Regions from separate parts of the Mesorhizobium monacense genome, predicted to be linked through region 2. Evidence: predicted binding sites of a transcription regulator. Region 2 holds the regulator's gene; each other region holds the start of a gene.

The links. Region 2 encodes PhoB, which activates phosphate uptake and scavenging genes when phosphate is short. Its sites were predicted from a motif close to TGTCATNNANCTGTCAT; they were not measured.
Positions count from the first base shown of each region.
Region 1: AC1RUK_RS26810 (DUF1045 domain-containing protein) is a predicted target of PhoB. The motif match lies at 2,546-2,562, and genes of this name have one in related genera.
Region 3: phnC (phosphonate ABC transporter ATP-binding protein) is a predicted target of PhoB. The motif match lies at 5,974-5,990, and genes of this name have one in related genera.
Region 4: AC1RUK_RS13985 (toxic anion resistance protein) is a predicted target of PhoB. The motif match lies at 4,846-4,862, and genes of this name have one in related genera.

Region 1 is NZ_CM165567.1:5,625,694-5,633,119, forward strand. Features, by position in the region: gene phnN (phosphonate metabolism protein/1,5-bisphosphokinase (PRPP-forming) PhnN) at 1-541, opposite strand, end outside; gene AC1RUK_RS26805 (alpha-D-ribose 1-methylphosphonate 5-triphosphate diphosphatase) at 538-1,677, opposite strand; gene AC1RUK_RS26810 (DUF1045 domain-containing protein) at 1,696-2,403, opposite strand; partial or broken gene iolB (5-deoxy-glucuronate isomerase) at 2,744-3,557, opposite strand; gene AC1RUK_RS26820 (DUF3329 domain-containing protein) at 3,563-3,781, opposite strand; gene iolE (myo-inosose-2 dehydratase) at 3,846-4,763, opposite strand; gene iolD (3D-(3,5/4)-trihydroxycyclohexane-1,2-dione acylhydrolase (decyclizing)) at 4,820-6,664, opposite strand; gene AC1RUK_RS26835 (bifunctional 5-dehydro-2-deoxygluconokinase/5-dehydro-2-deoxyphosphogluconate aldolase) at 6,692-7,426, opposite strand, start outside.
Region 2 is NZ_CM165567.1:6,597,580-6,605,005, forward strand. Features, by position in the region: gene AC1RUK_RS31620 (PstS family phosphate ABC transporter substrate-binding protein) at 1-255, shown strand, start outside; gene pstC (phosphate ABC transporter permease subunit PstC) at 345-1,805, shown strand; gene pstA (phosphate ABC transporter permease PstA) at 1,802-3,118, shown strand; gene pstB (phosphate ABC transporter ATP-binding protein PstB) at 3,134-3,958, shown strand; gene phoU (phosphate signaling complex protein PhoU) at 3,997-4,707, shown strand; gene phoB (phosphate regulon transcriptional regulator PhoB) at 4,724-5,413, shown strand; gene AC1RUK_RS31650 (DUF6881 domain-containing protein) at 5,441-5,794, opposite strand; gene AC1RUK_RS31655 (ROK family protein) at 5,823-7,064, opposite strand; gene xylF (D-xylose ABC transporter substrate-binding protein) at 7,331-7,426, shown strand, end outside.
Region 3 is NZ_CM165567.1:142,859-150,284, forward strand. Features, by position in the region: gene AC1RUK_RS00615 (Gfo/Idh/MocA family protein) at 1-573, shown strand, start outside; gene AC1RUK_RS00620 (sugar phosphate isomerase/epimerase family protein) at 742-1,593, shown strand; gene phnE (phosphonate ABC transporter, permease protein PhnE) at 1,675-3,039, opposite strand; gene phnE (phosphonate ABC transporter, permease protein PhnE) at 3,042-4,001, opposite strand; gene phnD (phosphonate ABC transporter substrate-binding protein) at 4,057-4,965, opposite strand; gene phnC (phosphonate ABC transporter ATP-binding protein) at 5,055-5,903, opposite strand; gene AC1RUK_RS00645 (DUF1868 domain-containing protein) at 6,035-6,745, opposite strand; gene AC1RUK_RS00650 (GNAT family N-acetyltransferase) at 6,815-7,249, opposite strand.
Region 4 is NZ_CM165567.1:2,891,816-2,899,241, reverse strand. Features, by position in the region: gene sthA (Si-specific NAD(P)(+) transhydrogenase) at 1-347, shown strand, start outside; gene AC1RUK_RS14000 (type 2 periplasmic-binding domain-containing protein) at 414-1,520, opposite strand; gene AC1RUK_RS13995 (5-bromo-4-chloroindolyl phosphate hydrolysis family protein) at 1,520-2,137, opposite strand; gene AC1RUK_RS13990 (substrate-binding domain-containing protein) at 2,142-3,713, opposite strand; gene AC1RUK_RS13985 (toxic anion resistance protein) at 3,722-4,801, opposite strand; gene AC1RUK_RS13980 (alpha/beta hydrolase) at 4,960-5,625, opposite strand; gene AC1RUK_RS13975 (OpgC family protein) at 5,844-7,061, shown strand; gene AC1RUK_RS13970 (LacI family DNA-binding transcriptional regulator) at 7,077-7,426, opposite strand, start outside.

The DNA.
Region 1 (7,426 bases), 970 kb from region 2:
TGTCGATCGAGGTGACATCGGGGCCGGACAGCGCGACGGACGTGCTGCGCGCCAAGCGGGCCAGCACCTCGCCACGCGATTCGCGGCCGCGCATGGCCAGCCGCTCGGCGAGGATTTCCGGCGTCGCGGTGATCTCGACAACGGCCAGCTTGGCGTAGCGGTCGCGCAGCGCCGGGATGATGGCGCGGGAGACATTGGCGACGGCGACCTGGCCGTTGGCGACCGACCAGTCGACATCGGCCGGGATGCCATAGCGCAGGCCATGCGCCTCCCAGGCTATGGCGAAGGCGCCGTCGGCCTCGGCCTCGGCGAAGGCCGCGTCGGCCAGCAAGTCGTGATCCTCGCTCGCCGCATCACTCGGCCTTGTGATGACCCGGCGGACGAACTCCAGCCGGCTCTCGTCGGCGAAACGCGCCTTGGCATAGCCGATCACCGTGTCCTTGCCGGCGCCGCTCGGCCCGACCACGGCGACAAAGACGCCGTGGCGGATCGGAAAGGTATTGGTGGACAGTTCGCGTTCGATCAACGCCGAGACCATCATGCGACCCGGCGCCCCTGGCGCCAGACGGTGCGGACGACCGGCACATGATCGTCGACGCGCACGCGCACCAGATCGGCGCGGCGGCCCTGTTCGATGACGCCGCGATCGCTGAGGCCGACCGCCTCGGCGGGGTTCTTCGACACCATAGCCACCGCCTGCGGCAGCGAAATGCCCTCGACGACATCGCCGAGGAAGAAGGCCGACTGGATAAGGCTGAAAGGAATGTAGTCCGACGACAGGATGTCGAGCAGGCCGTCACCGGCGAGCGTGCGGGCCGAGACATTGCCGGAATGCGAGGCGCCGCGCATGACGTTGGGCGCGCCCATCAGCACGCCGAGCCCGGCCGCTTTCGAGGCCCGTGCCGCTTCCTCGGTGGTCGGGAATTCGGCGACGCGCACACCCTGCTCAATCGCCTCGTCGACATGGCCCGAGGTGGCGTCGTCGTGGCTGGCCAGCACGATGCCGCGCTCATGGCAGGCGGCGGCGATGAAGACCCGGTTGGGGCCCGAGTTGATGGCTGATTCCGCCATGCGCTTTTCGCAGAATTTCCGGAAATCGCGATCCGTCAGCTTCAGCTTGCGCTGGTAGTAATAAGCATAGGTCTCGAGATTGACGAACTGGCGCTGGCCCGGCGCATGGTCCATCAGCGATGCCAGCTTCACCCTTTCATCGGTTTCGAAATTGGCGAAGGCCCTGAGGCAATCGGGCGCTGAAACCTCGCAGCGCAGATGGATGAAGTGATCGGCCCGCAGCCGATCTTCGCGCACGCTGTCCTCGATCGCGTCGGCCAGCTTGCGGATGTCGGCGGAAGTCAGGTCGGCGTCCTCGTCCATGCCGACACGCAAGGCGTCGAGCACGGTGGTGATGCCGGCAGTCGCCACCTGCGCGTCATGGGCAAGCACGGCGGCGATCGGGTTCCAGCGCACTTTCGGCCGCGGTGCGTAGTGACCCTCGAGATGGTCGGTATGGAGCTCGACCAGGCCGGGGATGATGTAATCGCCGCCCATGTCCTCGCTGGTGCGGGCGGCGCCGGTATCGATGGCGGCGACCAGGCCGTCGCGCAGCACCAGCGAGCCCTCGACGATCTCGTCGGCAAGCACGATGCGGGCGTTGGTAAGAACGGTCTCGGCGGTCATTTCAGGCAGTCCTTGATCTCAAGCAGTTTTTCTGGCCGGGCGACGCCCGAGCGCGTGATGGGAAAGCACCATGAACGGCGCGCCCGGTTCGGTTTCGACAAACAGCGTCAGCGCATCCACCGGCACCGGCCGCAGCAGCACCTCCGCAAACAGGCTGTCGATTGCTGCGCGCAGACGAGGGCTTTCCTGTGACGCGGCGCGGCCGGACAGCGTCATGTGGAAGCGAAAGGTCTCGAAGACGTAAGGGTAGCCCCACTGGCAGAGGTTGCGGAATTCGGCGGGCTTCAGCGAATCCGGGCTGCGCCGTTCGATTTCCGCCTCGGTCAGCGGCGCGCGAAAACGGTCGAAGCCGAGCACGACGTCGTCGGCAAAGCGGTTGAGTGCCGCCAGCGGCGCCTCGGGAACCAGCGCGAAGAAGCCGTCGATCTGGCCGACGACCAGGCGCGGAATGGTGACTGCCGGCGTCGCTTCGGCAAAAGCATCAAGTGCCGCACGAAGCGAGGCTTCCGTCTCGTTCGGGGTCAGCCGGAAGGGCGCCTTCAGCGTCGCATGGAAGCCGTAGCGCCGCGCCGAGGCGGTGTGGAAGGCGACTTCCGCCGCCGACAATTCGCCCACGGCCTCGACCGGCCGCGTCGCCGCGCCAAACGGATCGCGGCCAAGCCAGTTGGCGGCGATCCGCGCCAACGGCTCGTCCTGTCCTGGGGTGAAGTAGATGGCGTAGCGCATCGAAAATTCCTCGTTAAAGCGCGACGCGTTTGAGGAGATGGTGCGACGCGCTTTAAGTCTTGGTTTTTGGCATGTCGTCGTCCCAAAACCGCTGCGCACTTTTGGGCGACATGCACTGGCCCCGCTGCCATAGGCGATTTGCATGACGGATTGACGAAGCTTTGAAGGGTTTTCGATGGCAAATCGACACGGCAAGTCCTTAGCCGACGATTTTTCCGTGCTGGACCAATAGCTTCAGCAGAAAAGCAAGCCGGGACCCCTTCGAACCAAATGTATTCCGGCTTTCGTTTGGCCGCATTTCAGCAAGCCCAGCGATGCCGCTCGGCTGCAAAATGCTCTGTCAGGCCGTCATCAACCATTCGTGCTCGGGCGCGTTGTGGAACTTCCACGTGCGCTTCGGGCCGGCCATGACGTTGAGATAATAGAGGTCGTAGCCATGACAGGCTGCGCAAGGATGATAACCCTTGGGCACCAGCACGACATCACCGTCCTCGATCGCCATCGCCTCGTCCAGATCGCGCTCGCCATTCTTGTCGGCATCGGTGTAGACGCGCTGGAAGGCAAAGCCCTGCGGCGGGTTGAGGCGGTGGTAATAGGTCTCCTCGAGATAGGACTCGGCCGGCAAATTGTCCTGGTCGTGCTTATGCGGCGGATAGCTCGAGGTGTGGCCACCGGGCGTGATCACCTCGACCACCAGCAGCGAGTTCGGCCGGCTTGCCCTCCGGCAGGATGTTGGTGACGTAACGCGTGTTGGTGCCTTTGCCTCGCACCTCTTGGCCAAGATCGTCCGGCGCGATGACACGGACGGGCAGGTCACCGCTCAAGCCGGGCGCCGAGCAGACGGCAAGCTCGAGATCTGTGTCGGCGGTCACCGACCAGTCCGAACCCTCGGGCACGTAGACCGACCACGGCTTGCCCTCGAAAGGCGACATGCGCTGGCCGAGCAGGCCAAGTTCCTTGCCGCCGGCGCTCGCCTTGCCCTTGCCGGTGACGAAGACCAGGCAGACCTCACGATCGGCGGTCTGGCCCGAGGCGCTCTCGCCGGGCTTCAGCCGATGCAGATCGAAACCGACATAGGTCCAGCCGGCATTTTTCGGCGTGACATGGGCGACGCGGCCATGGCCCTTGTTGGCTTTGACGAGCAGCTTCGACATCTGGGTTACTCCTTCGGTTCGGGCTCGGTCGGTGCCTTGCCCTCTTCGGCCGGCTTGTAGAGGTAGAAGAACTGCCAGACGGCGTAGCCGGCGAAACCGAGCGCGATCACGCCCCAGAACGGTGTGCCGGAGGCGAACTCGATCCCAGACCAGACGAGACAGACCGCGACGATGGCGACGCGCCGCCAAAGCGGCCGGAAGAACGGGTGCTCATAATCTTTCATCGGGCCAATCCGGGTTTCACCAACCGGACATCAGATAGGCCGCCGGTCACGGCAAATCCAGCGTTCATGCGTTGGGGAAGCCCTGCGTTTCAACCGTGTAGCCCGACGCCGTCATCACCCGCATCAGCTCCTTGTAGCCGACCTGTGCCATTTTAAGCGGCGGGTTCTTCTTCGGATCCTGCTCGGCCTCGACGACAAACCAGCCCTCATAGCCATGGTCCGCCAGCCTTTGCACGATAGCGCCGAAATCCAGCGAACCGTCGCCCGGCACGGTGAAGGCGCCAAGCGCCACGGCATCGAGGAAGGATTGCCTGGTGCGGTCGAGACTGTCGATCACGCCCATGCGCACGTCCTTCACATGGACGTGGTTGATGCGCTTGTGGTGGTTGTCGATGGCGCGCAGCACGTCGCCGCCGGCAAAGGCCAAATGACCTGCGTCGAGCAGCAGCGGAATGCCCTCGCCCGAATGGCGCATGAACGCGTCGAGCTCCGGCTCCGTCTCGACGACCGCCGCCATATGATGATGGTAGGACAGCGGCATGCCTTGCTCGGCGCACCATTCGCCGAATTCGGTCAGGCGCCGGGCGTAGGCCTTCATCTCGTCGCCGGAAAGTTTCGGCTTGGTGGCGAGCGGCTTCGAGCGGTCGCCCTGGATGGAACGGCCGACCTCGCCATAGACGATGCAAGGCGCGTTCACGGCCTTGAACAGATCGATCATCGGCTGGATGCGATCCTTGTTCCTGGCCATTTCCTCGTCGACCAGCGTGCCGGAGAACCAGCCGCCGCACAGCGTGACGTCGGCTTCCTTCAGGATCGGCAGCATCACCTTGGGGTCGTTGGGGAAGCGGCGGCCCATCTCCATGCCGGTGAAGCCGGCCGAGCGGGACTGGCGCAGACATTCCTCCAGCGACACGTCATCGCTCAGTTCCGCAAGATCGTCGTTCCACCACGCGATGGGGGACATGCCCAGTTTGGCTTTCAAGTCGTCACTCCAATGTCAGATCGTTGCGGGCGGCCCAGGGTTTATGAACGGCGGGCTCAAGCCTGCCGTTCGCTCAGGGCTTCCTCGTATTTCTTGCGCGCGGCGTTCACCTGCGGCCGTGCCGAGACTTCCGGCACGGCGACATCCCACCAGTGACCGCCGGCATCGGTCGAGACCAGCGGATCGGTGTCGATGACCAGCACCGTGGTCCTGCTGTTCTGTTTCGCCTGCTCAAGCGCCGTTTCAAGACCGGCGATCGAGGTCACTTTCTCGGAGATGGCGCCGAGGCTTGCCGCGTGCGCGGCGAAGTCGATGTCGGGCAGGATCTCGTGGCGCGAGTCCTTCAGCAGATTGTTGAAGTTGGCGCCGCCGGTCGCCATCTGCAGCCGGTTGATGCAGCCATAGCCGCGGTTGTCGAGCAGCACGATGGTGAGCTTGAGGCCAAGCATCACCGAGGTGGCGATTTCGGAATTGAGCATCAGATAGGAACCGTCGCCAATCATGATGACGACTTCCTCGTCGGGCTTGGCCATCTTGACGCCGAGCCCGCCGGCGATCTCGTAGCCCATGGTCGAGAAGCCGTATTCGGCATGGTAGGAGCCGGGCGCGCCGGCCTGCCAGAGCTTGTGCAACTCGCCGGGCAGACCGCCGGCGGCATGCAACAAGGTCACGCCGGAGCCCAGGGTACGCTGCACGGCGCCGATCACCTGCGCGTCGGACGGATAGGCGGCATTGGTCGAGGCCGTCACCTTGCTGGCATCGCCCTGCCAGTCCGTCTTGCCCTTGAGCGCATTGTCGGTCCAGGCGGCAGGCGCCTTCCAGCCCTTCAGCGCGGCTGTGAGTTCGGAGAGCCCCTCCGCCGCGTCGGCGACCAGCGGCAGCGCCCAGTGCTTGCCGGCATCGAAAGGCTGGCTGTTCAGGCCGATGATGGTCCGGCCAGAATTCTTGAACAGCGCCCAGGAGCCGGTGGTGAAATCCTGCAGCCTGGTGCCGACGGCGAGCACCACGTCGGCCTCTTCCGCCAGCCGGTTGGCAGCCGAAGTGCCGGTGACGCCGACCGCCGCCATGTTGAGCGGATGATCGTCCGGCAGCGAGGATTTGCCGCCCTGGGTCTCGCAGACAGGAATGCCGGCGCCCTGCACCAGCTTCGCCAATTCTCCGGAAGCCTGCGAATAGAGAACGCCACCGCCGGCGATCACCAGCGGCTTTTTGGCGCCCTTGAGCGCCGCGACCGCCGCTGCCAGTTCGTTGCGATCCGGGCGCACCCTGCGCGGCGTCCACACCCGCTCGGCAAAGACGTTTTCCGGATAATCATAGGCCTCGGCCTGCACGTCCTGGCACAGCGACAGCGTCACCGGCCCGCATTCGGCCGGATCGGTCAGCACCTGCATGGCGCGGTTGAGCGCCGGGATGATCTGCTCGGGACGGGTGATACGGTCGAAATAGCGCGATACGGCGCGAAAACAGTCGTTGACGGTCGCGGTGCCGTCGGAAAAATCCTCGGCCTGCTGCAGCACCGGATCGGGCAAGCGGTTGGCGAAGACATCGCCCGGCAGAAACAGGACGGGCAGTCTGTTTACATGCGCAAGTGCTGCCGCCGTCACCATGTTGAGCGCGCCGGGGCCGATCGAAGAGGTCGCCGCCATGAAGCGGCGGCGGAAATTGGCCTTGGCATAGGCGATCGCCGCATGCGCCATCGCCTGCTCGTTGTGGGCGCGGAAGGTCGGCAGGTCGTCGCGCACCTGATAGAGCGCCTCGCCGATGCCGGCGACGTTGCCGTGGCCGAAGATCGCCCAGACGCCGCCGAAGATCTGGACCTTCTTGCCGTCGATCTCGGTCATCTGGCGGGACAGAAAGCGGGTCACAGCCTGCGCCATCGTCAGGCGAACGGTTTTGGTCATGTCGTTTTCCTCCGGCTTTCCGTCTTCTTATGCGGCCTTGCGGCCGCGCGCGGCAAGCCATGCCTCGGTCAATTGCTCGAAGCGCGAAGCCATGTCGGCCACCGCTTCGTCATCCGACATCCTGCCGGCCAGCCATTGTTCTGCGGCGTTGATGAAGATGGTGCGACCGACGGCAAAGCCTTTGACGATGGGCGCCTTGGCGGTGGCGGCGAAGGCCGCCTCCAACTCGTCCTGCGGCGCTTCCAGCCCCAGCAGCACGACGCCGCGGCACCATGGATCGTTCCTGACGATCACCGCCTCGATCTTGGCCCAGGCGCTCGCCGAAGCCTGCGGTTCGAGCTTCCACCAGTCCGGCTTGATGCCAAGCGCATAGAGTTCCTCCAGCGCGCGCGGGATCGTCGTGTCGTCGAGCTTGCCGTGCTTGCCGGCGATGATCTCGACGAGAAGTTCCCTGCCTACTTTCCGCGCGGCCTCGAACAGGCTTCTGAGCTTCTGCTGCTGCTCTTCCTTCAGCGCCGCCGGATCGTCGGGATGGTAGAAGCACAGGCACTTGATGCAGTGCTCGACCGGCCATTCGACCAGTTGCGAGCCGATGTCCTGCGAGAATTCGAAGCGCAACGGCCGTGAGCCCGGCAACTCGACCGGGCGGCCGAGCCAGGCGAAGGGATGGCGGGCGAATTCGAACATCGCGTCGCGGCCGTATTTCTCGTCGAGCAGCATGCCGTAGCCGCTGCGGCCAGCGGCCACCTTGGCGGCCGCCTT
Region 2 (7,426 bases):
GCCACCGTGGAAGGCGTCGTGCCTTCGACCGAGACGATCGCCAGCGGCAAGTACCCGGTTTCGCGCCCGCTGTTCTTCTACGTCAAGAAGGCGCATCTCGGCGTCGTTCCGGGCCTGAAGGAATATGTCGAATTCTTCCTCGACGACCAGATGGTCGGCCCGGAAAGCCCGCTCGCCGAATACGGCCTCGTGCCTGCTCCGGACGCCGAGCGTCAGGCCCAGCGCGACGCGTTCGCCGCCGGGAAGTCGATGTAATCTATCTTCCAAACCAGGGCGCGGACAAAGTCCGCGCCCTGGTTTTATCGCCTGCCGCATTGGCGCTAAGCTTCCCCGGGGGTGGGTCCATGTCGTCCTTGCTCGTACTGGCCGTTATCGTTGCCATCGGCCTGGTTGCATTCTTCATCGGCCGGCAGCGTGCCTCCACGCATGATAATGGTACGGTGAAGCCACATTCACGCGCCCACTATCACGGCTGGTGGGCTTTCCTGCTCGCCGTCCTGCCCGCCCTTTTGCTGCTTGCCGTCTGGACCATTGGCTCTTCCGTCTATCTCGACCGGCACATTCATGCCGCCCTGCCGGAGCGTACGGCCGACAGCAAGGTTGCCAGCGAGGCGCTTGATGTCAGCCTGGTGAAGAGCCTGGCCAAGGGCTTGCGCCAACTCGACGGCAACACTGTGCTGCCCGCCACCTTTGCCGAGCTGCAGCCGCTGCTTGCTGCCAAGGGCGTGGCGCTGGCATCGGATACGCAGGACTACATGATCCCGATCGCCGTCGAGACGAACAAAGTCCAGGGCATGCTCGGCCTGTTCGGCGCGGTCATCACGCTTGCTTTGTCGATTGCCGGCGCCCTTTATGCGCTGAGGCAGATCGCACCGCGGGCGCGCGCCAGGAACAATGTCGAGAAGCTGATGCTGTGGGGGCTGCTCGCCGCCTCGACCATCGCCATCCTGACCACTGTCGGCATCGTGCTGTCGATGCTGTTTCAGACGATCACCTTCTTCGAAAGCGTGTCGCCGATGAGCTTCTTCTTCGGCACCGTGTGGGATCCGCGCTTCGCCGCCGCGGGTTCGGGCGGCAGCCAGGGCCAGTTCGGCCTGATCCCGCTGCTCGCCGGCACGCTCTACATCGCCGCCGTTGCCCTGCTGGTGGCGGTGCCGGTCGGGCTGATGTCGGCGGTCTACATGGCCGAATACGCAACGCCCAAGGTGCGCGGGGTGGTCAAGCCGGCGCTTGAACTGCTCGCCGGTATCCCGACCATCGTCTACGGCATCTTTGCCGTTGTCACGCTCGGGCCGTTCCTGCGCGATCTCTCGGCGGCGCTGACCGGCGGCTCGCCCTTCATCCAGGGCCAGAGCATCTTCACCGCCGGCCTGGTCATGGGCGTCATGCTGATCCCGGTCGTGTCCTCGCTGTCCGACGACATCATCACCGCGGTGCCGCGCGCCATGCGCGACGGCTCGCTCGGTCTCGGCGCAACGCGCTCGGAAACGATCAAGCGGGTGATCCTGCCGGCGGCACTTCCCGGCATCGTCGGCGCCATCCTGCTGACCGCTTCGCGCGCCATCGGCGAGACGATGATCGTCGTGCTGGCGGCCGGCGTCGCCGCCAACCTCACCGTCAACCCGTTCGAAGCGATGACCACCATCACCGTCAAGATCGTCAACCAGCTTACCGGCGACCTTGAGTTCAATTCGCCGCAGACGCTGGTCGCCTTCGCGCTCGGCCTCACGCTGTTCGCGCTGACGCTGGTGATGAACATCGTCGCGCTGTACATCGTGCGCAAATACCGGGAGCAGTACGAATGACCGACATCCCCATGGATACGATGGTCCGGGCGGCGGCTCATCCGCGCCGCGACATCGGCCTCAAGGCCCGCTACGCCGCCGAACGCCGCTTCCGCATCTATGGCGCGCTGGCGATCTCGGTCGGCCTGGCGTTCCTCGCCATCATGCTGATCACCATCGTCTCGAAGGGCTACACCGCCTTCTGGCAGACGACGGTGACGCTGCCGATCAGCTTCGACGAGAAGCTGATCGATCCGTCCAACAAGCGCGCTACCGATCCGAGCGTGCTGATCAAGGCAAATTATCCCAAGCTCGCCGAACGCGCGCTGGTGGCCAAGCTCGGCATCGATCCCAGCAACAAGCCGATGGTCATGAAGCTCAAGGGCTTCCTGTCGGAAGGCGCCCGCGTCCAGCTGCGCGACATCGTCGCCGCCGACCCGTCGGTCATCGGCACGACGCGCGACGTCAACATCCTCGCCGCCGCCAATCTCGACTCCGCCTTCAAGGGCCAGATCGACCTCAGTGTCGAGGAGGCGCGCCGCAAGGTCTCGGACCAGCAGATCACGTGGATGAACAAGCTCAAGGCCGACGGGGCGATGGCCGAGCACTTCAACACCGGCCTGTTCTCCTATGGCGCCTCCAGCCGCCCGGAAACGTCGGGCATGGGGGTGGCGATCATCGGCTCGTTCTACATGATGGTGATCGTGCTGCTCTTGGCGCTGCCGATCGGCGTCGCCGCCTCGATCTATCTTGAGGAATTCGCCAAGAAGAACCGCCTCACCGACCTGATCGAAGTCAACATCAACAATCTGGCAGCGGTGCCGTCGATCGTTTTCGGCCTGCTCGGGCTTGCCGTGTTCATCAACTTCCTCGGCATGCCGCGTTCGGCCGCTTTCGTCGGCGGCCTGGTGCTGACGCTGATGACGCTGCCGACGATCATCATCGCCACGCGCGCCGCCCTTGCCGCGGTGCCGCCGTCGATCCGCTCGGCAGCACTCGGCCTCGGCGCGTCCAAGATGCAGATGGTGTTCCAGCATATCCTGCCGCTCGCCGCCCCCGGCATCCTCACTGGCACCATCATCGGGCTGGCGCGTGCGCTGGGCGAGACCGCGCCGCTGCTGCTGATCGGCATGGTCGCCTTCGTCGCCGACTATCCGAAGACGCCCTTCGATCCGGCGACGGCGCTGCCGGTGCAGATCTACATGTGGGCCAACGAGGCCGAACGCGCCTTCGTCGAGCGCATGTCGGGCGCCATCATCATCCTGCTCGTCTTCCTCATGGCCATGAACATCACAGCGATCGTGCTGCGGCGCCGCTTCGAACGGCGCTGGTAAAAGAAGGCATCTGGTATGAACATCATGACCGAACAGTCCCTCGAAAATGCAGTGGGCGACAAGATGAACGCCAAGTCGAACGAAGTGATCAAGATGCGCGGCGACAAGGTCGGCGTGTTCTATGGCGACAAGCAGGCGCTGTTCGACGTTAATCTCGACGTCCGCCTCAACCAGGTGACGGCGCTGATCGGCCCTTCCGGCTGCGGCAAGTCGACCTTCCTGCGCTGCCTCAACCGCATGAACGACACCATCGACTCGGCGCGGGTGACCGGCAAGATCACGCTGGACGAAGAGGACATCTACGACAAGAACATCGACGTCGTCGAACTCAGGGCCCGCGTCGGCATGGTGTTCCAGAAGCCCAACCCGTTCCCGAAGTCGATCTACGAGAACGTCGCCTACGGCCCGCGCATCCACGGGCTGGCCAAGCGCAAGGCCGACATGGACCAGATCGTCGAATCGAGCCTGAAGAAGGCGGCGATCTGGAACGAGGTGAAGGATCGCCTGCAAGAGCCCGGCACCGGCCTTTCCGGCGGCCAGCAGCAGCGCCTGTGCATCGCGCGTGCCATCGCCGTGTCGCCGGAAGTGATCCTGATGGACGAGCCCTGCTCGGCGCTCGACCCGATCGCCACGGCCCGCGTCGAGGAGCTGATCGACGAGCTGCGCCAGAATTACACGATCGTCATCGTCACGCACTCGATGCAGCAGGCGGCGCGCGTGTCGCAGCGCACGGCCATGTTCCACCTCGGCTATCTGGTCGAGGAGGGCGCCACCGACAAGATGTTCACCAACCCCGACGACAAGCGCACGCAGGACTACATCACCGGCCGGTTCGGCTGAGCGGTCCGGCGGCAATTTTCAGGCACGAGGACAGGATCATGGGTGAACATCATACCGTCGCCTCTTTCGACGAGGATCTCGGGGCGATCAGCAAGCTGATCTCCGACATGGGCGAACTGGCCGGCTCGATGGTCGGCGGGGCAACCCGTGCATTGCTGACATCGGACAATGCGCTGGCGCAGCGCGTCGTCTCAGACGACGCCATCATGGATGCGCGCCAGCGCGAGCTGGACGACCGCGCCATCACGCTGATCGCCAAGCGCCAGCCGATGGCCAACGATCTGCGCGCGGTGGTCGGTTCGATCCGCATGGCCGGCGATCTTGAGCGCATCGGCGACCTTGCCAAGAACATCGCCAAGCGCGTCGGCACCGTCGGCCTCAGCGTCACGCCGCGCGACCTCTCGCACTCCATCGATGTGATGGCGCAGCTGGTGCTGGTCCAGGTGCAACGGGTGATCGAGCAATACGCCGCCGCCGACGCTGCGGCACTCGCCAAGCTTCGGAACGACGACGAGCGCATCGACGTCAAGTACACGTCGGTGTTCCGCGAGCTGCTGACCTACATGATGGAGGATCCGCGCAACATCACGGCCTGCACGCATCTGCTGTTTTGCGCCAAGAATCTGGAGCGCATCGGCGACCATGTCACCAACATTGCCGAGAACGCCTACTACGTTCTGACCGGCTCGCAATTGCCCGCCAATCGTCCCAAACAGGACGAGACGGCGATGTCCGCGCCGGCGGCATGACAGGGGTAACCGACCGATGATCGCGCCACGCATCATGGTGGTGGAGGACGAGGAGCCGCTGGGGGTGCTGCTCCGCTACAATCTGGAGTCCGAAGGCTACCAGGTCGAGGTGGTGACGCGCGGCGACGAGGCCGAGATCCGCCTGCAGGAGAATGTGCCCGATCTTCTGGTGCTCGACTGGATGGTGCCGGCGGTTTCCGGCATCGAGCTTTGCCGGCGCCTGAGGATGCGGCCCGAGACCGAGCGGCTGCCGATCATCATGCTGACGGCGCGTGGCGAAGAGAGCGACCGCGTGCGGGGCCTCTCCACCGGCGCCGACGACTATCTGGTCAAGCCGTTCTCGACGCCGGAATTCATGGCCAGGGTCAAGGCGCTGCTGCGCCGCGCCAAGCCGGAAGTGCTGTCCAGCATGCTGAAGGTTGGCGACATCGTGCTCGATCGCGAGTCGCACCGGGTCTACCGCAAGAAGAGCGAGATCAGGCTCGGACCGACCGAGTTCCGACTGCTCGAATTCATGATGCGGCATCCGGGCCGGGTGTTTTCGCGCAGCCAGCTGCTCGACAATGTCTGGGGCGAGACGATCTATATCGACGAGCGCACGGTCGACGTGCATGTCGGCCGGCTGCGCAAGGCGGTCAACAATGGCCGCATGCCCGACGTCATCCGCACCATCCGCGGCGCCGGCTACGCCATCAGGGAAGATTAGGACCCTTCCATCCCGACAGATCGGGATTCACGCGCTACTTTCTAAGCGAGACAGTACAGCCCACAGAGCATCGAACTCGGGTTTGGTGGTCTCGCGGGTTTGCGCGCCATCTGGGTCGTCGACCTCTCCCACCGGCGGCAGTTCCCCTTCGGGCAAGTGATCGCCGTCGAGACCGCCGGGATAGGCGAGGAGCACGCGACCATCTGCGTAAATGTGCATTGCCCGACAACCAAGATTTTCGGCGTCGCATTCGAAGTAGGACACGACGGGAAGATCAGTTTCACGGGACGAGACATCGGCGCAAGAAAGCCAACGGACTGGCGGGCCGAAGTCCGGCAGGTAATATGTCACGCCATGCCGGTTACGGTAGCTCTTCATCATAGACGCTCACGATTGGGGGTCTGACGTTTCAGGCAACGCTCTTGCCGGCGACCGTTCGCTGCTGGACGCCCGGCGCAAAAATCTCCTGGTCGACGAAGCCGAGCGCGCGCATGGCGCAGCCCTCGCGGATCAGCGGCAACTCATTCGGCTCGGTGTCGAAGGAGATCGATTTCGAGTGCTGGCCGCCGGCAGTCTGGGCAATCGCCTCGCGCAGCGCCGGTTCGATCAGATCGAAGGCGGCGGCGCCGACGCCGACCATGGCGACCGGTGCCGGGTCGATCAGTGCGAACAGGCTGCCAAGGCCGAAGCCGAGCGCCTCGCCGGCCTTGCGATAGGCTTCGCGCTCCGGGCCGTCGGTCTCGCGCGCCCGCGCGGCGAGCGCGCGCATGTCGGCATCGCCGACATCGACCGGTTCGGCATCCTCGCTCATCATCCTGGCGTTGCGCCAGATGGCATAGTTGCCGGCATAGGCCTCGACGCAGCCGCGCCGTCCGCAGCGGCAGAGCGCACCGCCCGGCCGGTGGATCATGTGGCCGAACTCGCCGCCGGACGAATGAGTGCCGGTGAACAGTTCGCCCTTCAGCACCAGCCCCATGCCGATGCCGTGCGAGAGCAGGATGGCGATGAAATCGTCGCGGTAGCGGTCGGGATCGCGCCATTGCAGCGCCACCGCCATCATGTTGCAGTCGTTTTCCATGGTGGCGGGAATGCCGAATTCGCCTTCCAGAATGTCGGCAAAGGGGATGTCGGTCAGCGACGTGATCGGCGACCACAGCATGGCGCGGGCATGGGTGTCGGTGATGCCCTGGATGCCCATCGCGATGCGGGCGACGCTGCGCACATCGAGGTCCGGATCCTCGAACCGGCGCCGGACTATTGCCGTGCATTCGCCGATCAGCTCGTCGCGCGGCATGGTCAGCGTGTCGAGGCGGCGCTGTTCCTCGGCAATGACCTGTCCGGCATAATCGATGACGGCGACGGAGAGGAAGTTCAGCGACAGCACCACGGTCATCACCGCCGTGGCTTCCGGATTGAGGCCGAGGCCGACCTGCGGCCGGCCGCGCTTCAGTGAAGCCGTCTCGCTCGGCTTGCTCTCGGTGAGGATGCCTTCCTGGATCAGGTCCGACGAGATCGCCGAAATGGTCGAATGGCTGAGGCCGGTGGTCGCGGCGATCTCAGTCCGTGACGGCTGGCCGGCCCGGCGCACAGCCGAAATCACCATCGCCCGGTTGCGCCGGCGTAGATCGTCGTGGCGGATTCCAACCGACATGGCCTGCGTTCCTCCCTGCCGCCGCAGCCTTTCGTGACGTCGAAAGCCGTCGACGCGCTCATTGAATATTGGCAGAAGTGGGAAGCCCTGTCATTTATTTATTCCGAGACTCGAAAAAAAGTCACCGACCCATCAAAATCCATCAGAATCGATGTTGACAGCGCTTCATCGTTGCATCAGTATTTTTTCGAGGCTCGAAAAAATAGAGCCTTGTGCCGACCTTCGGGTCAGTTTTGTCGCGCCGCGCGCGGCGCAGGGAGGATATCATGAAGAAATTTGCAGTCGCCATGCTGGCGGGTGTCGCCATGTCGCTGACACTGGCGTCGGTCGCGCAGGCGAAGGACAAGGTCATTGGCGTGTCA
Region 3 (7,426 bases), 420 kb from region 2:
CTCGGCGATATCGGCACGCATGCCTACAATCTGGCGCGCTTCGTCTCGGGGCTGGAGCTCGACGCGCTGTCGGCCGATCTCGACGCCTTCGTGCCGGGCCGCCAGCTCGACGACAATGTCAACGTCATGCTGCGCTTCAAGCCGGTCGGCAAGGCGCATCCGGCCAAGGGCATGATATGGGCGAGCCAGGTGGCGCCTGGCCACGAGAACGGGCTGAAGCTGCGCATCTACGGCTCGAAGGGCGGACTGGAATGGGTGCAGGCCGATCCGAACTATCTTTGGTACACGCCGTTCGGCCAGCCGAAGCAGTTGCTCACCCGCAACGGTGCCGGCGCGCTGCCGGTTGCCGGGCGCGTCAGCCGCGTTCCGTCGGGCCATCCTGAGGGCTATCTCGAAGGCTTCGCCAACATCTACCAGGAGGCGGCCCGCGCCATCCGCGCCGCGCGCAAGAAAGGCGGTAAGCCGGCTAAGGATGTCGTCTTCCCGACCATCGAGGACGGCGTCGAAGGCGTGGCCTTCATCGAGGCCTGCGTGAAGTCGTCGAAGAAAAACGGGGCATGGACGAAGCTTTAAGGGATGTCGATATTCAGTGATGCCGGCCTGCGAATAGCAGGTTCCTGCGCTTCCGGTGCTCAGGTACTTTAAGTACGCTTCGCTCCGGTTCTCGGACCCGCCATTCTCGGGTCGGCCTGACCTGAATCTCGACACCCCTTGTCGCGAAATTTTCGGGGAGGGGTGTCGATGAAAATCGGCATGTGCATGTTCCTGTGGACGACCAGCGTCTCGAGGAAACACGAGAATCTGCTGCGCGACATCAAGGCGACCGGCTTCGACGGCGTCGAGATACCGGTGTTTTCCGGCGCGCCTGACGACTACAAAAAGCTCGGCGAACTGCTCGATCGCATCGGGCTGGAGCGCACCGCGGTCTCGGCGATGGGCGATCCGGCGATGAATTTGATCTCGCCTGATGCCGCGACCCGCAGGGCCGGGATCGACTACATGAAATGGGCGATCGACTGCAGCGAGGCGCTTGGCGCCGACAGATTGAGCGGCCCGCTGCATTCGACGCTCGGCGCCTTCTCCGGCAGCGGCCCGACGGCGGCGGAGAAGAACCGCTCGGTCTCCTCGCAGCGCGCCATCGGCGACCATGCCGGCAAGAGAGGCGTCACCATCGGGCTCGAAGCGCTCAACCGCTTCGAATGCTATCTGCTGAACACGATGGATGATCTGTGCGAGCATATCGACGTGATCGACCGGCCGCACATCAAGGCGATGTACGACACGTTCCATGCCAATATCGAGGAGGCCGACCCGATCGGCGCCTATACGCGCAACCGCAGGAACGTCGTCCATATCCATATTTCGGAGAACGACCGCGGCGTTCCTGGGCGCGGCAACATTCCGTGGGCCGGGACGTTTTCCGCCATCCGCAAGAGCGGCTATGACGACTGGCTGACCATCGAGGCGTTTGGGCGCTCGCTCAAGGATCTGGCGGCGGCGACCAAGGTATGGCGCGATTTTTCCGAAAGCCCGGAGGCGGTTTATCGTGATGGGTACAGGCATATCAGGGACGGGTGGAAAAGAGCAGCATAGATCGCTGGGGGGGGGCAAATCTTCGAGATTGGCGGCTAGGGCGCTGGCCCGCCGACGGTACGGTGCTGCACCGCGAAGGGATCAGCCCTGCTCGGCCTGGATCCTGTTGTAGTCGTGGATCGTCCGGCTCAGCCTGCGACGCAGGAAATTCGAGATGTTGTCGAAGATGAAGACGACGAACAGGATCAGCAGCACCATGTAGAAGACGTTGGCCCAATTGGAGTTGGTGCGCATCGCTTCCCACAGCTTCAGGCCGATGCCGCCGGCGCCTACGGCTCCAATGATGGTGGCGCCGCGGGTGTTGGATTCCCACTGGTAGAGCGTCTGGCTGATGAAGACCGGAATCACTTCCGGCATCACGCCATAACGCTGCACCAGAAAACCGTTGGCACCGGTCGACTTGATGCCCTCGCGCGGTTTGTCGTCGATATTCTCAAGACTTTCTGAATAGGTTTTGCCGAGCGTGCCGATCTCGGTGAAGAAGATCGCTGCACTGCCGGCCAGCGGGCCGGGCCCGAAGGCGCGGGTGAAGAACAGCGCCCAAATCAGCATGTCGACCGAGCGCATGAAATCGAAGAAGCGTTTCAGCACCTGGCTCAACAATCCGCTCGGCGTGATGTTGCGGGCGGCGAAGAAGGCGAGCGGAAAAGCGACGATGGCGCCGAGCAGCGTGCCGAGAAAGGCCATGACGATGGTCTGCAGCAGTTTCGTCCAGACATCGCCATGTTGCCACTGGGCGTTGTTCCAGATGTTGTCGCCGGCAAGCGCAAGGTTCGACGCGCCGGGCTTAAGTTCAGGTCCGGACCAGATCAGCGAGATCACTTGGCCAGCCGATTTTCCGAAGAAGGGCGAGCGGGTGTCGAAAACGAAATTCGCCCAGCCAAGGAAGCGCTTGCGCACCTTGACGCGGTCGACGGTGACGCGGACTTCGCCGACGAACCCCATCTTGGCGACGATCTCGTCATCATGCGCGGTGATCCAGTCCGGCACGGGGCCCGAGATCACCGGCTTGCCGCTGGTCAGCGAGACCGGAACGGTCTGGCCATTGGCGACGATCGTGGCCTGGGTCTTGTCGAAGGTGACGGATTTGGCCGGCCCGTCGATCAGAACGGTGAAAGTGCCGTCCGGGTTGGTGATTACCCAGTCCGGGTCAGGGTTCTCGCCAAGCGCGGAAAAGCGAGGATATTTTGCCGTGATCTGAGGCTGATCGAGGCGGAACTCGGGCTGCAGATCATAGCTGATCCACTGCGTCAGGAAGAGCGGCAGGCGCTCCCAATGCGATTCCCTCAGCACTTGCGGCAGGCTGAAGAACCACAAGGCATAGACAAGGTAAAGCACGGTGCCGGCCACCAGGAGCAGCGGCCAGAAGCGCTTGTAGAACGGGCGATGGAACACATGCGGGAAGCGTTCCTCGATCGCTTTGAGCTCGTCGACAGTCATCGCCATGTTCAGGCACTGCCCATCAGGAAAGCCTGTTCGCCGACCAGCTTGCGACGCAGCCAGGCGGAGAACTGGTCGATGATGAAGATCGTCGTGAAGAGCAGCAGTACCAGCGCCAGTGTCTTGGCGCCGAAGCCGCGCGAGATCGAGAGCTTCAGCTCCTCGCCGATGCCGCCGCCGCCGACGGCACCGATGATGGTCGAGGCCCGCACGTTGATCTCGACGCGCAGCAGTGTGTAGGACATGAAATTGGGCAGCACCTGCGGCAGGTCGGCGAAGCGTATCCGCTCGACCCAGTTGGCGCCGACCGCCGTCAGGCCTTCCTCGGCGCGCATGTCGATGTTCTCGTTGATCTCGTAGAACAGCTTGCCCAGAGCGCCGATCGAATGCAGGCCGATGGCGATGATGGCTGCGATCGGACCCGTCGAGACGATTGCGGCGAAGAGGCCGGCGATGACGATCTCGGGGAAGGCGCGCAGCAATTCCATGAAGCGCTTGACGACCAGCCGCAGCACCGGATGCGGCGTCAGGTTGCGCGCGGCGATGAAGGAAAACGGCACGGCAAAGACGAAGCCGATGAAGGTGGAGACCAGCGCCACGTTGACCGTGGTCAGCATCAGCTCGAAATATTCGGGGATGTAAAAACCGCCCCAGACATAGACCCGGCCGAGCGGAAAGTTGAACTCCTGGGTGCCTTTGTCATGCGGCGAGGCGATATCGAACAGCGCCCGCCAGACGTCGTTCCAGTCCTTGGGGATCAGCCAGCTCAGGAAATCGAGGATATGCGGCAGCCGGTCGAAAAAGTGTCCGGCATTGGCTTCATCGGCGAACCACATGCTGGAAAACATCGCGGCAAGCAGCAGGCCGACGCCGAGCACTGTATAGAGCCGGCGTAGCGACGTCTGGCGTCGCCAGGCATCGGCCATCTGGTGGGTGGCGCCGGAGGGCGCTGTCGCGGAAAGGGTCATGATCGGACATGCAAAAAGGGCGGCGCTTCAAACGCCGCCCTTTTCGATTTTGCCGTCAGCCGCCGATGGCTGCCTTACGGGCTTCGACGATGACGTTGTAGAAGTCGGCCTTGACCGGAACGTAGCCGGTGAAATCGCCGCCTTCGACGCCTTCGAAGCAGGCCTTGTCCTTGGTCGGCAGGGCGGTGAAGAAGGCGGTGAGCTTGGCGGTCATGTCGTCGCCGAGCGCGGTGCGAACGACCAGCGGGCCGTTCGGGATCAGGCCCGAGCGCCAGACTTCGACGAAGTCGTTGGGGTCGACGGCGCCCTTGGCGGTTACCTTGTGGAAGGTGCCGGACGTGTAGCCGTTCTTGAAGTCGCCGATGCCCGAGGAATCGTCGACCGCGACGTCGACCTTGCCGTCGCGGACGGCGAGGATGTTGTTCTCATGGCCGCCATTGAACTGGGTTGAGGCGAAGAAGGCTTCGTTCGAAGCGCCGGTGTCCTTCGGGATCTGGGTCAGCGGGATCAAGTAGCCCGAGGTCGAATCCGGGTCGGCATAGCCGAGCTTCTTACCCTTGGCCGACTTGATGTCGGTGATGCCCGAGGACTTCAGTGCCAGGCCGATCGAATAATAACCGGTGGCGCCGTCGGTCTGCTGGGTGGTGAGGATCGGGGTGACCGCCTTCGGATCCTTGATGTAGACGCTGGCATAGCCGGAAGCGCCGAGTTCGGCGAAATCGAGCGTGCCGCCGAGCAGGCCCTGGATGACGCCGTCATAGTCGGCGGCCGGGAACAGCGACACTTTTTCGAAGCCGAATTCGGCCTTCAGGTGATCGGCGAGGCACTGGTAGTTGCGCAGCCGGTCGGTTTCGTTCTCGCCGCCGAGGATGCCGACGCGGAACTCCTTGATGTCGGCTGCGTGAGCAGCGCTCGCCGCGATGGCGAGCAACGAAACGGCGCCAAAAACCATCTTCCTGAACATGGGTCTCTCTCCTGTTTGGTCCCGGCTTCGCGCCGGGTGCGTTCGAATTTTGACAGGTGCCTTTGACGCTGGCTGGCGATCCGGGTTGCTCAGTAGCCGGGGAATGCGGGCTCGAGCGGTCCGGCGGATGCTTCGATCTTTTGCTTGTAGGCGATGCTGGTCGAGGTGATGGCCTCGGAGATCTCGCTACCATTGCTGTCGGCGCCATAGACCGTGCGCACCGCCTCGCGGTCGAGGTCTTCGGGCGCACCGTCGAACACGACCTTGCCGGCGGCCATGCCGATGATGCGGTTGCAATAGGCGCGGGCGGTATCCAGCGTGTGCAGATTGGTGACGACGGTGATGCCTTCGCGCAGGTTGATGTCCTGCAGCGAGTCCATCACCACCTTGGCGTTGAGCGGGTCGAGCGAGGCGATCGGCTCGTCGGCCAACAGAACTTTCGGTAGCTGCATCATGGCCCGGGCGATCGCCACACGCTGCTGCTGGCCGCCGGACAGCGTGCCCGCCGGCTGCAGTGCGGTGCGGGCGATGTCGAGGCGTTCGAGCGCGGCGACCGCCTCGGCGCATTCGGCGCGGGTAAACATGCCGAGCAGGTTGGAAATCGTCGAGCGGTGATTGAGGCTGCCGAGCAGCACATTGGTCAAGACGTCGAGGCGCGGCACCAGATTGAACTGCTGGAAGATCATTGCGCAGTCGCGCTGCCAACGGCGTAGCGGCGAGCCGCGCAACTGCGAGACCTCGGTGCCGTCAAAAAAAATCGACCCCTGGCTGGGATCGATGAGACGGTTGATCATGCGAAGAAGGGTGGATTTGCCGGCGCCCGAACGGCCGATGATGCCGACCATCTGGCCCTGCGGGATCGACAGATCGACCGCGCTGACGGCGGTGTTCTTGCCAAATCGGCGGGTGACGCCGCGAATTTCGAGCGTTGCTGACATGGGGTAGGCTCCAGTCCAGTCGCAGTTGAAGGTCTGTTAACCCTCGCTAGCGCAGCCGCATGAACCTGCGGTGTCGGATTGATGTCAGTTTTGTTACCGCCCACAAGCTTGTGGCGCGCAGGATCACGGGATCAGCCGAGGACCAGAAGCTCCTCGAAATGCTTCATGTCCCGGAAGGCGCAGAAGGCCGGCGGCCTGAGCTCGATCACCGGCGCCTCGCGCTCGAACAGCGACAGGCAGTCTGCGAACAGATCCTGCCAGGCGGACGCCCGCTCGTCGGCGAGACGCCGGATCTGGTAGGCGAAGGTGATGTGGAAGACGTAAGTGTCGTGGTCGGGATGCCGGTAGCCGAACGGCACCGACAGTGCGTCGCGCCAGGCCCGCATGATGCGCCGATCGTCTTCCGAGGCGCCAGCAACCGTCAGGCCGGTCGGCACGACTTCGACAACTTTGACCTTGAATGCGCCTTGGCCCTCGAAGCCCTGCAGCCGCTCCAGGTAGAGACGGGTCATATCGTCGATGCTGCTGTCGAGCGCCACGTCCTGCGGCCAATAGGGCAGCCGGCGGCGATACTCGATGATGCCCTGGAACAGCGTCATGTGCAGGCTGGAGATCGGCGTGAAGGCCAGCCGGTCGGCGTCGGGCATGGCGCGCATGCGTTCGCGCACCTCGATGACCACTGCTTCGGAGGGCGAGCCGCTGACGAGATGGCTGACAATTGTGTTGCCGGGCTCGAACAGAAAATTGCCTGATCTGTCATAGCGCGTGCCGAGATGCACGGGAGGGGTCGGGTTGGTGCCTTCGAAAAATCCGGCGAGCGAGGGTCTGACCAAATCGAGCATTGCGATCTCCAAGGAAAGACCGCGTCCTGTCCGAGTCATGTGTCAGGGATATGAAGCGGGCAGGTGCGCCTATAGCATTCGATGCATGACCAAGGCATCAACGTAACCCAGCCTAGGGTGTTCAAACGCCTTCGGGATTGTCCCGACAATGTCGAAGCCGAGCCGGCTCCACAGCTTTACCGCGCGCTCGTTGGAGCTGATGACGAAGTTGAACTGCATGGCCCGGAAGCCGCGTTCAGCGGCCTTTTGCAAAGAGTGTTCGCACATAGCGGTGGCGATGCCGCGACCGCTGGCGGCGGCAGAGGTGACGTAGCCGCAGTTGGCGATATGGGCGCCACCGCCACGCTGGTTGGCATGGAGGTAGTAACAGCCGATCACACTTCCGGCATCTGCTGCCACGAACACTTCGTGACCGCCGGAAAACCAGTAGTCCAGCGCCTGCGCACGGTTCCAATCGCGGGGCAGCGCATAGGTTTCGCCGGCCCGCAAAACGGGTTCGAGCATGATCCAGATAGCGTCTGCGTCGGCCTCTGTGGCGGGGCGAATGGTTGGCACGATCAAGAACTCTTGAGAGGTGGGAACGTCAGAACCAGATAGCGGCAAGGATACTGCCAAGAAAGATCAGGACCGCAAAGGCAGTCACAATTCCCGGCTCTGCGGGGTAGGCCGGTGAAGCGGGGA
Region 4 (7,426 bases), 3.2 Mb from region 2:
ACGCCGTGCCGGAAATCTCGACCGTCGGCCAGTCCGAGGAGCAGGTGCGCGAGAGCGGTGCCGCTTACGAGGTCGGCCTGGCGCGTTTTCGCGAGACTTCGCGCGGCCACATCATGGGCGTCAACACCGGCTTCCTGAAACTTCTGTTCTCGGTCGAAACGCGCCGGCTGCTCGGTGCCCATATCGTCGGCGAGGGCGCGACCGAACTGATCCATATCGGCCAGGCGGTGATCAATCTCGGCGGCACCGTCGACTTCTTCGTCAACAACACCTTCAACTATCCGACGCTGGCCGAGGCCTACAAGATCGCCGGGCTCGATGCATGGAACAGGATGGGACAGGGCTAAAGCAACGACAGGAAAAGTGCGTAGCGGTTTCCGTCCGGATCTGCGTAAAAAATACGCCCGCGCCGCTCACCCTACCATCTGGCCGAGCAGCGCAAGCATGACGTCGGCCGAAGGCATCGGCAGCACCGCCTCGATTTCCGCCGGCCGCACGCCTGCGATCGTGTCGCTGCCGGCGGCAACGGTGCCGAGCGGCCCGCGAAAACCATGCTTCGACCACGCGAGTTCCTGCAGCTTCGGGCTGGTCAGCGCATCGAGCAGCGCATCGACGGCCGGATCGACGACGATCAACGGATGCGCCGAATAGACGGTCGGGCGCGGGTAGAGGATTTCCGGTTTGGCCCCACTGCCGGCCTGCACGCGTTGCCAGCGCGCCGGATCGGCCAGCGCCCATTCCACCAGCTGGTTCTCGTATCCCACCGCCATCGGCTCGGCGCCAAGCCCACCGGCAATGTACTGGTCGAACAACTTTCCTGACGAGGACGATTTCAGCCCCATGCTGCGGAAGATCGCCTTCGCTTGCTCGCCGTGCTGAGCGAGCAGTTCCTGGGTCGCCACGTCGCCGCTCATCAGGCTGAGCACAAGGCCGGCGAACATAAAGCCGGAATTGGACCGGTTGGGATCGGTCGAAACGATGCGCGCCCGGCCATAGAGTTCGTTGATGCCGAGATCCGACCAGGTCTTGCCGGCCAGAACGGCATCGAGCAGCGCCTTGAGGTCGAGCTGGTTGTAGCCGCCCTTGGCGGCGACCGTGACCAGCCCGCTCTTCTTCAGGCCCTCGACCACCGGCCCCCAGGTGTAGACGACGATAGGCGAGTTGAGCACGACCTGATCGTTGCGGATCGCCACGCCGCTCTTGCGCGCCAGGTCGACCATGATCGACGACGATGGCCACAGGAACTGCGGCTTTTGCGACAAAAGGGCAGTTTCGCGCACCATCTCGACCGAACCGGCGACGCGCGCGTCGAGCTCTAAGCCGTAACCGCCGAGCGCGCTGGCGACGTCGGGATCGGCGAGGAAAGCCTGCTTTTCGCCGCCGATGAAGCCGAACAGATGCGCCCGGTTGCCGAGATAGCCGCGGAACTCCGGCCGGTCCTTCAATGTCAGATAGCCGCCGGTGCCTGCGGCGGCCGCCCCCAGCAGTCCCAGTCCGAAAGCACGGCGCGAAAGGGCCATCAGCGACCGATATCCTCTTTGAGCGACTTCTGAATGAGTTGCAGGTCAACGTCGAGCGTGCCGAGTTCGGAGTCGGCCAGGCTGTCGGCATAATGCACGAAACCATCCTGCAGCTTGGTGATCACCGCACCGACATTGGCGAGCCGCACCTGGCTCGGCGCACGCCGGTTGGCCAGCGTCGCATAGCCTTCCGCCACTTCCGCCGCCTGCGGCACATAATAGGTGAGGAACCGCCGCACGGAAGGGGCGCTCTCGGGCTTGGCCTCGACCCTGGAGATCACATCGGCGGCAATGTCGGAGAGGTTTTTCACCTTGGCCCTCATGTCCTTGTCGGCGATGCTGCCGGCAGCTGCCGCCAGCCGGTCGGCCGCTGGCTGCGCCTGTGCCAAAAGTTCGCGCGCGAACGCCACCCGGCTGCCAGAAAGCGAGTTGAGGTCGAGCCCCTCGAACAGCTGGCGCGGCGCCAGCACAAAGACCAGTCCGGCAAAGACAAGTGCGGCAATCACCGCCGATACGAGGAACGGGAAATGGGTGAGGAAGCTCAGGCCGAGCAGCAGGGCCGCCGAGACCGCGCCCGCCGCGATCCAGTTCCAGTCATTGCCGAACAGGCCGCGCATCGCCTCAGTTATACCCGCGCGCGGCGCGGAAGGCGCCTGCCAGATCGCCACCGCCGTCGAAGACGCGCGCCGACGTCGCCTTGGCGAGGCTGTCGAGCTGGCTCTTGTCGGCGTCGCCGAAGGTGATGCCGAACACCGGAATGCGCATAGGCGCCGTGCGCCATTGCTGGAGGAACAGGTCGGCGCTGCCGTCGGTGCGGCCGTCGGTCATGATGACGATGGCCGGCAGATATTTCGACAGATCCGCCGTAGCGGTGATCCTCTGCAGCGCCTGCTCGGCGCAGGCATACATGTCGGTGCCGCCGCCGGCATGTTGTTCGGCGACCGCCGCCAGCAACCGGCTCTGGCCGGCCGCATCGCCGGTCGCATCGAACGTATCGCGCACGACGCTGTCGAAGGGCAGCACGAAGATGTGGTCGGACGGCGTCCATTGCACCAGCACCTCGCTCGCCTTCTCGGGTGTGAACAGGAACTGGGCAGCCGCCTGCAGCTGCTTTTCGCCCTGATCCTCCATCGAGCCGGAAAAATCGAAGCAGAGCGCCGTCAGCGAGGGCTTGCGCAAGGCCTCCTGGTAGAGATTGAGCGCCGTGCGGATCACCGCCGGCTCGGGCATGCGGATCGACGTCATCAGCCTGCCCGGATCGAAGTTCCAGTCCGGCTCGGCCGCTGCCTGGATCGCGGAACCGCCGAGCGGCAGCCGCCTGCCGGTGTCGGCGATGCGCTTGCGCACCGCATCCGACTGCAGGTAGGCGACAAGGTCGGTGAAGAATTTCTCGACCTCCGGGCCGCGCCCGTGGTCGATGAAACCGAGCGGGGAGTCGCCGACGGCGACGCCGTCGGCGGGATAGACGGCATAGAGCGGTTCGTTGCCCGTATGCTTCAGTTTGTCGTTGGTCTCCTTCAGCGTCGCCTCGTAGTTCCACATCGCGTCGTAGACCGTGCCCTTGTGCGCGGAATCGACATATAGGTCGGCAAGCCAGCCCGACGAGCCGGACGAGCGCTCGACGCCTTGCAGCAAGGCGCTGACCGTGTCGCGCACGCTCGGATTGTCGAGATCGCCGGGCTCGATGACTTCCTTGCCGCCGAGTGCGCTGGACAGCATGGCGAGGTAGGCGCTGGCGCCGGAGTTGGATTGCGTCGCCGAGGTCATAAGGAATTTGAGCTTGCCGTCCTTCACGGCGGCAAGAATGTCCTTCATGAAGACATCTTTGCCGATCCAGCCGAGTTCGGCGGCCTTGGACTTGCGCACGCCCAGAATGACCGGCATCTGCGCGATCGAGGTCAGGTTGCGCACTTTGCGGCCGGAATCGAAGAGATCCACCCAGACGCTGGAGGCCGGCCAGACCGCATCCTGTTCTACTCCGCCAGGCTTTTGCAGGCCGAGCCCGATGTCGAGCGACCCTTCATAGGCGAAGCTGCAGGTGGCGCCTTGCTTTGAGCAGAACTCCTGCACGATCGGTTCCAGCACCGTGTTTTCCGAGCCGGAAACGATGGAGAATTTGACGTTGCTGGCGTTGCACGCCGCCAGCAGCATCGAGAAAGCCAAGAGCAGAACGGACGTCAGCGTCTTCGGCATGAAGATCTCTAGGCTTGAGTCAGCGCTTTCTTCAGATCGGCGGTCATCTGGTCCATCTGCTGTTCGGCGTCGGCCCGCTTCTGGCGGCCCTCCTGCTGGACCTTGAGCACGCCTTGCACCGTGTCGATGAGATCGCGATTGGCTTGCGCCAGCGTCTCGACGTCGACAATGCCGCGCTGCGCCTGCTCCTCGATGGAGATGGCCTGCTCCTTCATCATCTTGGAGGTCTGGCGGATCATCTCGTTGGTGGCATCGGTCACCGTCTTCTGCAGCTCCAGCGCCGATTTCTGGTTGGTCAGCCCAAGCAGGATGACCATCTTCTGCTTCCAGGCAGGCACGGTGAGCGCCGAGGTGGCCTGCAAATTCTCGATCAGGGTCTCGTCGCCGGATTGCACGATGCGGATCTGCGGCAATTGCTGGATGCCGAGCTGGCGCGCCTGCACCAGGTAGAACACCCGCTTCTCCAGCCGGTCGAGAGCCTGCACCGTATCCTGGTAGGTCTGGGCTTCCAGCGTGCCGCCGACATCGCCGCCCGAGGCGTCCGCCGCGGCCTTCATCTTGGGTAGCTCATTGGCGCGGAAGTCGTCGACGAATTTCTTGCCGGCCTGCACATAGGCGTCGAGCTTGAGAACGGACTCCTTGGTCTGCTCATGCAGGTCGTCGAGAACGGCGATGTCGCGCCTTAGCGTATCCTTGTGGCGGTCGAGCTCGAGACCGATGCGGTCGATCTGCCCGGCAACGTCCTCGTATTTTTCCTTGAAGCGTTCCAACCGCGCCTTGAAGGAGGAAAACAGGCCGCTCAGAAACCCCTGGTCCTTGAGCGAGGCCGGATCGAGGTTCTTGGCCTTCATGATGATGTCGGTCAACAACTCGCCGGTATCGCCGAGATCGCGATTGCGCAACTGTCCGAGGATCTTGTCGGCGTAGTCGCTGACGGCTTGCTGGGCGCGGTCACCGTAGACCGAGATCGCGGCGCGGTCGCGAACGTCGATCGCGCGCTCAATTCTCGCCACTTCGGACGGATTGGCCGCGATTGCCGGCAGTGTCGAGGTGTCGTCGAGCAAAGTGATGCTGTTCTTCTCGGCCATGTCAGACCTCCCCCCTCAGTGAACAGTATCTCCATAGACAGTCCGTGACAGAGATATGTCGGCGCTGTGGACAATAAAAGGGCCACACTAGGCCGCAGGCGCGAAATGGGCGTCGGAATCAGGCCGACACTAGGAAATCACGCACCAAAACCAGCCGCTCAACCCGCCTGCGCGATCATAGGACCGCCCATCCATTGCCTGACGATTGCGGCGTCCGGGTCGCCGAATTCATGACCTGATGAAACGATCCGGGCATCGACCTCGGCGCCGTGCCGGCTGAGCAGCGTGACCAGTGCCGGCGCGAAGGGAGCGTAGGTGAGGTCGGTGGCGCCGGCGATGATCAGAATTCGAATTCCGTTCAGATCGGTCGGCGGCATCTCGTCCAGCACCGGCATTGGCCGCAGCAATGCAGCCCGTGGCACGAGGCCCGGACGGAGCAGCATCAGGCTCGAAACCAGATTGGCGCCGTTCGAGTAGCCGAGGAAGGTGCTGCGGGAGAGATCGAGTTCGTGGCGCTGCGCGACTTCGGCGACAAATCCCGCGAACGCGTCCGTCTCCGTGCGTATGCTTTCCTGTTCGAATCGGGTCGGCGTGATCCGAGCGAACCAGCGGAAACCGTCCTCCTGGGCGATGCGGCCACGCGCCGCGACAAGGGTGGCCTTGGGCGCGATCTGCCTCGCCAATGGCATCAATGTGGTCTCGTCGACGCCGGAACCATGCAGCAGGAACAGGCATTCGCCGCTTGCGTCCGCTGGCCTGAAGAGGCGGTAGGGGAAGGCCAGATCGCGGTGCAGGATGGTGTTTTCGACGACATATTCGGACATGCTTATATCCTATTGATTCCATGGCCGTTTTGTTGGTTTGCCGGCTTCAAAACGGAATATTTTCTTGCTCCGCGAAAGTTGATTGAACCGGGCGCATTTCAGTCCGTTTCTTCGCGGATATGCTCCTGCGGGAGGAATCGAAGCGATGCGCCGGGCGGTCGCATTGCTGGTGTGAACAACGAGAGCATCCTCTGCTCTCCCTTTGAGGCCTTTTGTCGATGACCACCCAGATTTCACCGGATCGCTCTGGGCGTATCCCGGATCGCGGTATGCGCATGCCAGAGCGCGACACGCGCATCGATGTGTTTCGCGCTCTCGCGCTGCTCACCATTTTCATCGACCATGTGCCAGGCACCGTCTTTGAAACCCTGACCTACAAGAATTTCGGCTTTTCGGACGCGGCGGAAGCCTTCGTACTGATTTCCGGCATGTCCGTCGCTCTTGCCTATGGCGGCAAATTCCAGCCGGGAGGCCGGTTGCTCGCGACGCTCAAGATGTGGCGCCGGGCAGGTGTCCTCTATACCGCCCATATCGTCACGACGATGGTGGTGATGGCCATGTTCTGCGCGGCGGCGGTGTTTGCCAAGCGCCCGGAACTGCTGAAACTGATCAACATCGAGCCGCTGATGAAGAACACGCCGGAAGTGCTGGTCGGCATCGTCACGCTTGGCCATCAGCTCGGCTACAACAACATCCTGCCGGTCTATGCGGTGCTGCTGTTGCTGGCTCCGCTGTTCCTGCTCTTCGTCAGCTACAGGCCCCTGGCGGCGCTCGCCGTGTCCGGAGTGCTGTGGCTGCTGGCCGGCATCTACCAGATCGCTCCGCCCAACTATCCCGAGCCTGGCTTTTGGTTCCTCAATCCGCTGTCCTGGCAGTTCCTGTTCAACATCGGCCTGGCGGTCATGCTGCATGTCAGGCGCGGCGGCACAATTCCGGTCAATCGCTGGCTGATCGGCGTTGCCGCAACCTATGTCGCCGGGGCGCTCATCTGGGTGCACAGCCCGCTTTGGGGGCACGTGTCGTGGCTGGACCTGCCGGTGGTGTTGAGCGGTTTCGACAAGACGTTCCTGTCGCTGCCGAGGCTGCTGCACATCCTTGCGGTCAGCTACCTGATCGTGGCCATTCCGGCCGTCTCGAATCTGTTCCGCACTGCGCCCGACCATCCGCTGGCCATACTCGGCAAACGGTCGCTGCCGGTCTTTATCGCCGGCACGGTGATCGCGATGGTGGCGCAGGTGATGAAGCTGATCAATCCTGGCGGCCTTGCCTATGACACCCTGCTGATCGCGGCCGGCATCGCCATGCAGTTCGCGATCGCCTTCTATCTCGAATGGCTTTCGGGCATCGGCTCGTCAGGCAAGAAGTCGGCTCGCAGCGAAACAGCGCCTGTGCTCACCGCGTTCGGCGCTCAGCCGGCAACGGCGGTCAATCGTTGAAAGCAGGGAGGAGGTTCAGCTGCCTGCGGGCGGACGCCCGGACGACGCCCTGACGACCAGCTCGACATCGAGCGTCTCGCGCCGCACCGTGCCGTCGAAATCGAGGATCATGCGCGCTGCCCGGCGGCCGATCTCGATGATGGGCTGGGCGATGGTGGTCAGCGGAGGATCGCACAGCGCACCATCCGGCACGCCGTCAAAGCCGATGATGGAGACATCGCCGGGAACCTTCATGCCGCGCTCGGCCAGCCATTCGATCGCGACCATGGCGATGCGGTCCGACATCGCCAGAATGGCTGTGGGTGGTTTGTCGGCGGCGAAGATCGTTTCGAGGCCGGCCCTGGTGCTGGCTTCGTCGTTTTCGG